DNA from 2 places in the Bradyrhizobium sp. 137 genome. Region 1 is predicted to be linked to the other one. Evidence: riboswitches for the same ligand, from Rfam matches in the RefSeq annotation. Region 1 holds a riboswitch; the other holds the start of a gene.

The links. A riboswitch is a leader RNA that binds a small molecule or an ion and turns the genes downstream of it on or off. The one in region 1 is predicted to bind cobalamin.
Region 2: another riboswitch for cobalamin. It lies ahead of metE (5-methyltetrahydropteroyltriglutamate--homocysteine S-methyltransferase); the one in region 1 lies ahead of IVA78_RS12820 (DUF1636 domain-containing protein).

What each region holds. Positions count from the first base shown of each region.
Region 1 covers NZ_JADPKU010000050.1:113,718-117,979, forward strand. Annotated here, with positions in the region: gene cobW (cobalamin biosynthesis protein CobW) at 1-507, opposite strand, end outside; gene IVA78_RS12820 (DUF1636 domain-containing protein) at 504-878, opposite strand; cobalamin riboswitch at 970-1,191, opposite strand; gene cobO (cob(I)yrinic acid a,c-diamide adenosyltransferase) at 1,232-1,867, shown strand; gene IVA78_RS12830 (cobyric acid synthase) at 1,880-3,328, shown strand; gene cobD (threonine-phosphate decarboxylase CobD) at 3,317-4,262, opposite strand, start outside.
Region 2 covers NZ_JADPKU010000116.1:9,512-13,773, reverse strand. Annotated here, with positions in the region: gene IVA78_RS29520 (EAL domain-containing response regulator) at 1-1,210, shown strand, start outside; gene IVA78_RS29515 (4Fe-4S binding protein) at 1,710-1,913, shown strand; gene IVA78_RS29510 (aminotransferase class V-fold PLP-dependent enzyme) at 2,294-2,689, shown strand; cobalamin riboswitch at 2,866-3,066, shown strand; gene metE (5-methyltetrahydropteroyltriglutamate--homocysteine S-methyltransferase) at 3,165-4,262, shown strand, end outside.

The sequences.
Region 1 (4,262 bases):
TTCCGACAGCGGCGTCTCGTGGTCGAGATTGTCGTCCGCCGCGCGCTGCGCTTCGACTGCAATCGGGTCCGGCGCGAAGCGGCCAGCAGCGACAGCCTCTGCATCGGCCAGCGCAATCACGCCATCGACAGTGATGCGCGAGCGGATCTCCGGCCAGTCAAAGGCCTTCAGCAGCGGTTTTGGCAACGCCAGGCCCGAGGTCTCGATCAGGATGTGATCGGGCTTCACGGGGCGTGCCAGCAATTGCTCCATGGCCGGAATGAAATCGTCAGCGACGGTGCAGCAGATGCAGCCATTGGCGAGCTCGATGATGTTCTCCTCCGGGCAATTGGCAGCAGCGCACGACTTCAAAATCTCGCCGTCGACGCCCTCGCTGCCGAACTCGTTGACGAGCACGGCGAGCTTCTTGCCGCCGGCATTGGCGAGCAGATGCTGGATCAGCGTCGTCTTGCCGGAGCCGAGAAAACCGGTGATCACAGTGACCGGGACTTTTGCGAGCGAATTCATTCGGCGGCCTCCGGCACGACGGCAAGGGGGGGAATGCGGGCAAGCGACTGCTTGCGGAAGATTTCGGGACGGCTGCGCCAGGGCACGAGGCCGTCGGGCGCGGCCGCATACGCCGCAGCGCCCGCGACCACGTCGCGCGCATTCGTCTCCGACAGGCGGCCATAGACATAGGACCAGCGACCCGGCGCACTCAGCGCGACCGAGCAGCCCTGGCTACAGGCAGAGAGGCATTCGACCGGAACCACATTGACGCCGTCGGGCACGCCGGCGTCCAGGATCGCGCCATGCAACCGCTTGCCCGGCGTGACGTCGCCTTCGCCAAGCGTCTCGCCGGCACGGCAGGTAATGCAGACGTGAAGTGTGACCGTCATCGCCTCTTCCAGAATAACAGCGGGAGGCGAAGAGGCGCACGGACCATTGTGAGAGGCCCGTTTCCCCGTCGCGGAACACCCCGTCCGCCGGTCCAAAATCGTCCGCGCTGGCAGGTCTCCCGGCTTGCGGAGCAGGGCTTTTGCCCTTCGATCCCCGCCTTCCCGATCCCGTTAGGGGTCAGTGGCTTCGGGCATCTCTCCGGTCACGGTCGCGGGGGCGGCTGCATTTTGGACCCAAATCTTGCCAATTCGGACCCTATCGCATTCCCTCTTCGCCTGTCATAGGACAGGAACCAGCGCAGACCCACCATTTGCCGGTGGCCGCCACTTGTCAAGCCGAAGGACCGGATACGATGACGCCTGAACCGGATATCCAAACGGGCGAGGAAACCGACGCCCGCCACGCCGCGAAAATGGCAAAGAAGAAGGCCGCCCGCGACGAGATCATGGCGACCAAGAGCGGCGAAAAAGGCCTCGTTATCGTCCACACCGGCGCCGGCAAAGGCAAGTCGTCCTCGGCCTTCGGCATGATCGTCCGCTGCGTCGCCCATGGCTTGCCCTGCGCGGTGGTGCAGTTCATCAAGGGCGCCTGGGACACCGGCGAGCGCCGCCTGCTCACTGGCCATTTCGGCGACCTCTGCCAATTCCACGCCATGGGCGAAGGTTTCACCTGGGAGACGCAGGACCGCGCCCGCGACATCGCCGCCGCGCGCGCCGGCTGGGACAAGGCCAAGGAGCTGATTCGCGATCCTGCCTTGCGCATGGTCGTGCTCGACGAGATCAACATCGCGCTGCGCTATGACTATCTCGACATCGCCGAGGTGGTCGAATTCCTGACGACGCAAAAGCCGCCGATGACGCATGTCGTGCTCACCGGGCGCAACGCAAAGGACGAATTGATCGAGATCGCCGATCTCGTTACCGAGATGACGCTGGTCAAGCATCCCTTCCGGTCCGGCATCAAGGCGCAAGCCGGCGTCGAGTTCTGATACGATCTCGCCATGGCGCGCGCGCTGATGATCCAGGGGGCCGGCTCGGACGTGGGCAAGTCGCTCATCGTCGCGGGCCTTGCGCGCGCCTTCATGCGGCGCGGCCTGCGCGTGCTCCCTTTTAAGCCGCAGAACATGTCGAACAATGCCGCCGTCACCGTCGACGGCGGCGAGATCGGCCGCGCCCAGGCGCTTCAGGCGCTCGCCGCTCGCGTCGAGCCGCACACCGACATGAACCCGGTGCTGCTCAAGCCGGAGACCGATGTCGGCGCGCAGGTCATCGTCCATGGCAAGCGCATCGCAACGGTGCGTGCGCGCGATTATGCGGCGATGAAGCCCTCGCTGATGGGCGCCGTGCTGGAGAGTTTCGCGCGCTTGAAGACGCGCGCCGATCTGGTGCTGGTCGAAGGCGCGGGCAGCCCGGCCGAGGTGAATTTGCGAAAGGCCGACATCGCCAATATGGGCTTTGCGCGCAAGGCCAACGTGCCGGTCGTGCTGGTCGGCGACATCGACCGCGGCGGCGTCATCGCCCAGCTTGTCGGCATCAGGACGGTCATCGACCCTGACGATGCCGCGATGATCCAGGGCTTCGTCATCAACAAGTTCCGCGGCGACCCCACGCTGTTCGATGACGGCTACCGGCTGATCGAAGCGAAAACCGCATGGCGCGGCTTTGGCGTGCTGCCCTGGTTCGCGCGCGCCGGCGAGCTGCCGGCCGAGGACGCGCTGGGCCTGCGCGACGCGCGCAAGCCGGGCCAATGCAAGATCGCCTGCCTCGCCCTGTCGCGGATCGCCAATTTCGACGATCTCGATCCGCTCAAGCTCGAACCCGGCGTCGATCTCGTCATGGTGCGTCCGGGCGAAGCAATCCCCGGCGATGTGAGGCTGGTCATCATCCCCGGTTCAAAATCCACTCGTGGCGATCTCGCCTTCCTGCGAGCACAGGGCTGGGACATTGATCTCGTGGCGCATCACCGCCGGGGCGGCCATGTGCTCGGGCTCTGCGGCGGCTATCAGATGCTCGGACACAGCGTTGCCGACCCTGACGGCATCGAGGGACCTGCGGGCGACACGCCGGGTCTCGGGCTGCTCGACGTGACAACGGTGATGAGGCCGCAGAAGACGCTGACACGCGTCTCCGCCTTGCACGCCGCCACCGACCAGGCGATCGAGGCCTACGAGATCCACATCGGCCACACCGACGGGCCCGATCGCGCGCGGCCATTTGCGAAACTGAACGGCAAGCCGGAAGGCGCGATCTCGCGCGATGGCCGCGTCCAGGGCAGCTATCTGCACGGCCTGTTCACGTCGGATGATTTCCGCAAGGCATATCTGGCAAAGCTCGATATTCCCGCGGGTAACGAGCCCTATCATGCCAGGATCGAGAGCGCGCTCGATGCCCTCGCCGATCACATCGAAAGGCATCTCGACGTCGAAGGCCTGCTCGCGTTAGCCCGCTAGCACCTCGGCAAGGCGCGTCCATTCGGATTCGCTGCCGGGAAGCCCGAGGCGCAGCCATGCCGGCTCTCGCGCGAAAACGCGCGACCAGATCTGGGCGCGCGCGAGCTTTTCCTGCGCGGCCAGCGCGTTAGGTGTCTGGTAAAGACGAAACAACGGCGTGCCGCCGATAAGCGTCCAGCCTTGCGACTGCGCCATGGCGTCGAGCCGAACACAGTCGCGTGCGAGCCGCGCTGAGGTAGCCTCAGCCCAGGCATCGTCGCGCAAGGCGCGGCAACCGATCGCGATCGCCGCTCCCGAGACCGGCCATGGACCCGACATCGACGCAAGCTTGCCGATATCCGCCGCATTGCCAATTGCGAAGCCAAGCCGAAGGCCGGCAAGGCCATAAAACTTTCCGAACGAGCGCAGGATCAACAGCCGCGGCCGATCGACTTCCGAAGCAAGCGACAGCTGCGGGACGGCGTCGGCAAAGCTCTCGTCGATCACGAGATGGCCGACGCGCGGCAGCAGTGCCAGCAAGTCCTTGGGCGAATGGCGGCGGCCATCGGGATTGTTGGGATTGACGACGATCGCGAGGTCTGCGCCGGCCAACGCGTCAAATTCGCCGACCTCCAGGACATCCCAGCCCGCGGCCGACAGGACCCCGGCATATTCATTGTAGGTCGGCGCGAGGATGCGCGCGCGGCCAGGCGCCGCGAGCTGCGGCAGCAGTTGAATGGCGGCCTGTGCACCGCCCATCGCAACAACAGGTGCGCTCGTGCGATAGGCGTGCTGCGCGGCTTGATGCAAGGCATCGATTTCGGCGCGCGACGGCAACGCGCTCCAGGCGCGCGCGCTCACCTCGCCTACCGGATAAGGCAGCCGGTTGATCCCTGTCGAGAGGTCGATCCAATCCTCTGCGCGTCCGCCAAAACGCTGCTGTGCCAGATCGAGA
Region 2 (4,262 bases), on a different contig from region 1:
GCATGGGCAGGCCGAACTAGTCGGAGGAAAACCTGTAATCTTCGGACAGCGTAAGGTGCGGCCGCGAGCGTGCGTGGCCGTCGGCAAGCGGCATCTGCGCGCCTTTCTTCGGGATGTGCTGGAGGATATGGGGTTTGTTATCAGCGAATGCGGGACTGCTGACGAGCTGTCTCACGTACTCGGCACGGACTTCCCTGATCTGATCCTGCTCGGCATTGGCTCGGATCGCATCGAGCCTGGACGATTGCTCGAGATACTCGTACGCGAAGGATTTGCAGGCGGAGTGCTGGCGTTCGGCGCCCGCGAGTCGATCATCATGACGGCAGTGCAGCAGGTCGGGGGCGAGTATGGACTTGATATGCTGCCGCCGCTGAGGACGCCGTTTGCAGCCGAGACGCTGCGCGATCGGGTCGCCATGCTCTTGCCCAGAGAGCCGGCGCCCCGTCCCGCGGTCCATGTCGGGGAAGCCTTACACGCTGGCTGGCTTGAGCTCTGGTATGAGCCGAAGTTTGACGCGTGTACCCTCAGCCGCCGCGGCGCCGAGGCGCTTGTGCGAATGCGGCACCCGACCTGGGGCGTTGTTCCACCGGCCTATTTCATCGCGGAGGCTCACGATCCGCATTTTAGGGAGTTGTCGCGGTTCGTGATCGACCGCGCGATCAAGGATTGGCAGTATCTTCTGGAGCAGCAAACTTCGATCGATCTCTCCATCAATCTCCCGGCAGCATTCCTGATTGACCCGCAAGCGGTACGCGATCTCTGTCAGCGCATGCCGTCGCACCCCGCTTTCGGCGGCTTGACGATTGAAATCGATAGCGAGGAAGCGATCCAGAACCTAGATCTCCTGATTGAGGTCGCGCGTGAGGTTCGCTTTCACAACATTGGCCTTGCAATCGACAATGTCGGCGCCAATTGGCCGCAGCTGATGGGGATGGAAAAATTCCCGTTCATGAAATTAAAAGTGGACCGGCAGTACGTCGCCGGTTGCGGAAATGGACCCCTGAAGCGAACGGTGTGCCGCCATATCGTCGATATAGCCAAAGAGTACAGCGTGCGCACCGTCGCCGCAGGTGTGGAGAGCCACGCCGACCTGATCGCTGTGACCGAACTCGGCTTCGACCTTGCGCAGGGCCATCTGTTCGGAAAGGCCATGCCGCTGAAGCAATTTGCACAGTCATCTTTCAGCCCTGTTCCACTTCGTCCAAAATAGTTGCATGAGGAGTGGCTGAGCAGAGCCAGGCAAAGCGTACCAGCGCTCGCCCGCGCCGCCATGCCTACTCGGCACCAGGCATGCGGCTGACTGCAATTAAAGCGGAGTTAACGTTGCAGCCGTGAGCGAGGCTTGCACAAAACCTCCAGTCAGGGTGTGTGACCGGAGGTTTGCCGAGATCCGGCGTAGACGTGCGTCGGCTCGCGGCTTTTAGTCGCGCCGCCGGTTTCGGAATCGTCGAGCGTCGCTTGGCCCCGCGCTGCCATGCCAGACAAACGACGGAAGGTCCCAGCGGTCGAGTCGCGACTGGCTCTCGGAGTAGGGCCTGAGGGCTCGCATAGCTTGAAATTGAGTGGCCCGTTGCTGTCGCAGATGTAGCATGGTCTCAGACCCGGGACAGCACCTTTGGGCAAATTGCCCATCATTGAGCGCGTCTGTCCTTGGCACGGCATTTGAAAGGGATCGCCAATGGCATCGCTCGCCTAAGGAGTCGGAAGGCATGGCTTACAAGATCGTCGCTTCGCAATGCACCGTTTGTGGGGCATGTGAGTTCGAGTGTCCCAACGCGGCGATCAGCCTCAAGCGCGACATTTACGTTATCGATGTCAAAAAGTGCACGGAGTGCGAGGGCCATTCCGACACGCCGCAATGTGCGGTGGTCTGTCCGGTGCCTGACACCTGTGTCCCGTCTAAGACAGCATAAGCAGCCCGCGTCCAGAAGGCTTCACCGCTCGATTTCGCGAACGAAGTAGTAGATGTCGCGCTTGTGGAGGCCGCCGACCGCGTGGGGCGGATCGAGGTCGATCAACATCGTTATGACCTTAAGGCGCCGATCGACTCCGAGAAGCCCTCGAAGGGCTCTGCAGGATATCTAAAGCTACGTCACTTCGAAGCCGAAGAGACGGTCTCGATGCGACGAGATCGGTCCGGAGATCCTGAAGACGTGCGAGAAGCTCGGCATCCGCTTGGCCGTGGTCACCATGCACGCGTGCATGAGCCTAGGGTCATAGCAGGATCCCCGCCGCCCCCGCTCTCGCCGCTTACTCCAGTTTCGCAAGTCAGCGTGCATCCTGAGGTCCGGAACTGTTCCTGCGATGTTGCGCAGGCCAACGTCCAGGCTGCACTACTCGCCAGCGGCGACGGAAACAACGAAGGCGCGCCAAAGTCGCTCAGCACGTAAGTGCTTGGCGCACCGAGGAGATCATCTTGACCAACGCCACGGAGGCGATCGAGCTCGCGGCTCGTCGCGGGGTCCGCCGAACACAGGCAGTCCGACCTGATCATCCGTGCGATCATGGAGCAATCCCGGCCTTGGCAATTCCTAAGGAGCCTCATGGCGCTGTGTTCAAGCGGATGTCGGCCGAGCATGATCGCAACTTCCTCACGGGCGAGTTCGAGAAGCTGCTGACGGAAAAGACCAGGCTTGTCGCGATCACGCAGATGTCGAAGCGCCCAGCGCGTTCGTTCTGCTCGCGTTAGCTCACGACTACGCCAAGAGGGTGTTGAGCGGACGCATTCATAAGCGGAGGCTTCACAGATCCACGCGTTTTTACCAGGCCGGGAGTAAGACCGTTGTGCCCTACCTGGTACAGCTGGCAATCGCTTGGGCAATATCGCGGCAACACTTAGTAGGTTGACGGATCGATCCTCGTGCGTCTAATGCCAGCCGTCGTGGTCTTCGGATTTCGTTTGATCCGGAGCTAAGAGGGAAGCCGGTGCAATGCCGGCGCTGCCCCCGCAACTGTAAGCGGCGAGCCGCTGTCCAACGAAGTCACTGAAGCCATGCGGCTTCGGGAAGGCCGGACAGCAGCGACGACCCGCGAGCCAGGAGACCTGCCTCGACAATATATCGTCCACGGGCGGGGTGTCCCGGTGTGCGCCAACAGCTGTCGCTCACGCGATATTCGCTGCATGCGTCCGCCATGGCCTTTGCCCCAATTATGGGGTCTGATCTATGTCTATTCTTGCGCTTCCCGTTGCCACATTGGGGACGTCACGCATCGGCCCACGACGCGAACTCAAGTTCGCGCTCGAGAGCTACTGGGCGGGAAACTCCAGCGAAGCCGAGCTCCTCGAGGCGGGGAGTGGACTTCGTGCCGCTAATTGGGCACGGCAGAAATCCTGCGGTGTGACGGTCATTCCTTCGAATGACTTCTCGCTCTACGACCAGGTGCTCGATACCAGCGTAATGGTCGGAGCCATTCCCGACGTCTACGGCTGGACCGAAGGTCCTGTGTCGCTCAAGACCTACTTCGCCATGGCACGTGGCGCTCAGGACGGTGATCACACTCAGCATGGGCCAGGCGTAGCCGCACAGGAAATGACGAAGTGGTTCGATACCAACTACCACTACATGGTGCCGGAATTTCACCAGGATCAGATCTTTAAGTATTCCTCTCGAAAGCCGATCGAGGAATATGAGGAGGCAAAAAGCCTCGGCTACCAAACGCGCCCCGTCCTAGTTGGCCCAGTCACTTTCCTGAAGCTCGGCAAAAGCGCAAATCCCGCATTCAATCCGCTGTCGCTGCTTGATAGGCTCCTCCCAGTCTATGTCGATGTGCTCCGCGAACTAGCCTCGTGCGGTGCTGAATGGGTTCAGCTCGACGAGCCATGCCTGGTGATGGACATCGACGAAGCGTCGCGGGCGGCTGTCCGCCGGGCCTATGCTCATTTCGCAAAGGTTGTGCCGGCCCTTAAAATCATGCTGGCCACTTATTTCGGCGCTATCGGCGACAATCTTGAAACAGCCCTTGCCTTGCCCGTTGCCGGGCTTCATGTCGATCTGGTTCGGGCACCCGACCAGTTGGACGCAATTGTCGCCACAGCCCGCAGAGATCTCGTGGTCTCGCTAGGCGTGGTTGATGGTCGCAACGTCTGGCGCTCCAATCTTGCGGCGCTGCTCGACCAACTTGCCCCTTTGGTCAAAAAGCTGGGCAGGGACCGTGTTCAGATTGCTCCTTCCTGCTCGCTGCTTCATGTTCCGATCGACATTGAGCTAGAGACCGATCTCGATCCCAATCTGAAGACGTGGCTGGCGTTCTCAGTTCAGAAG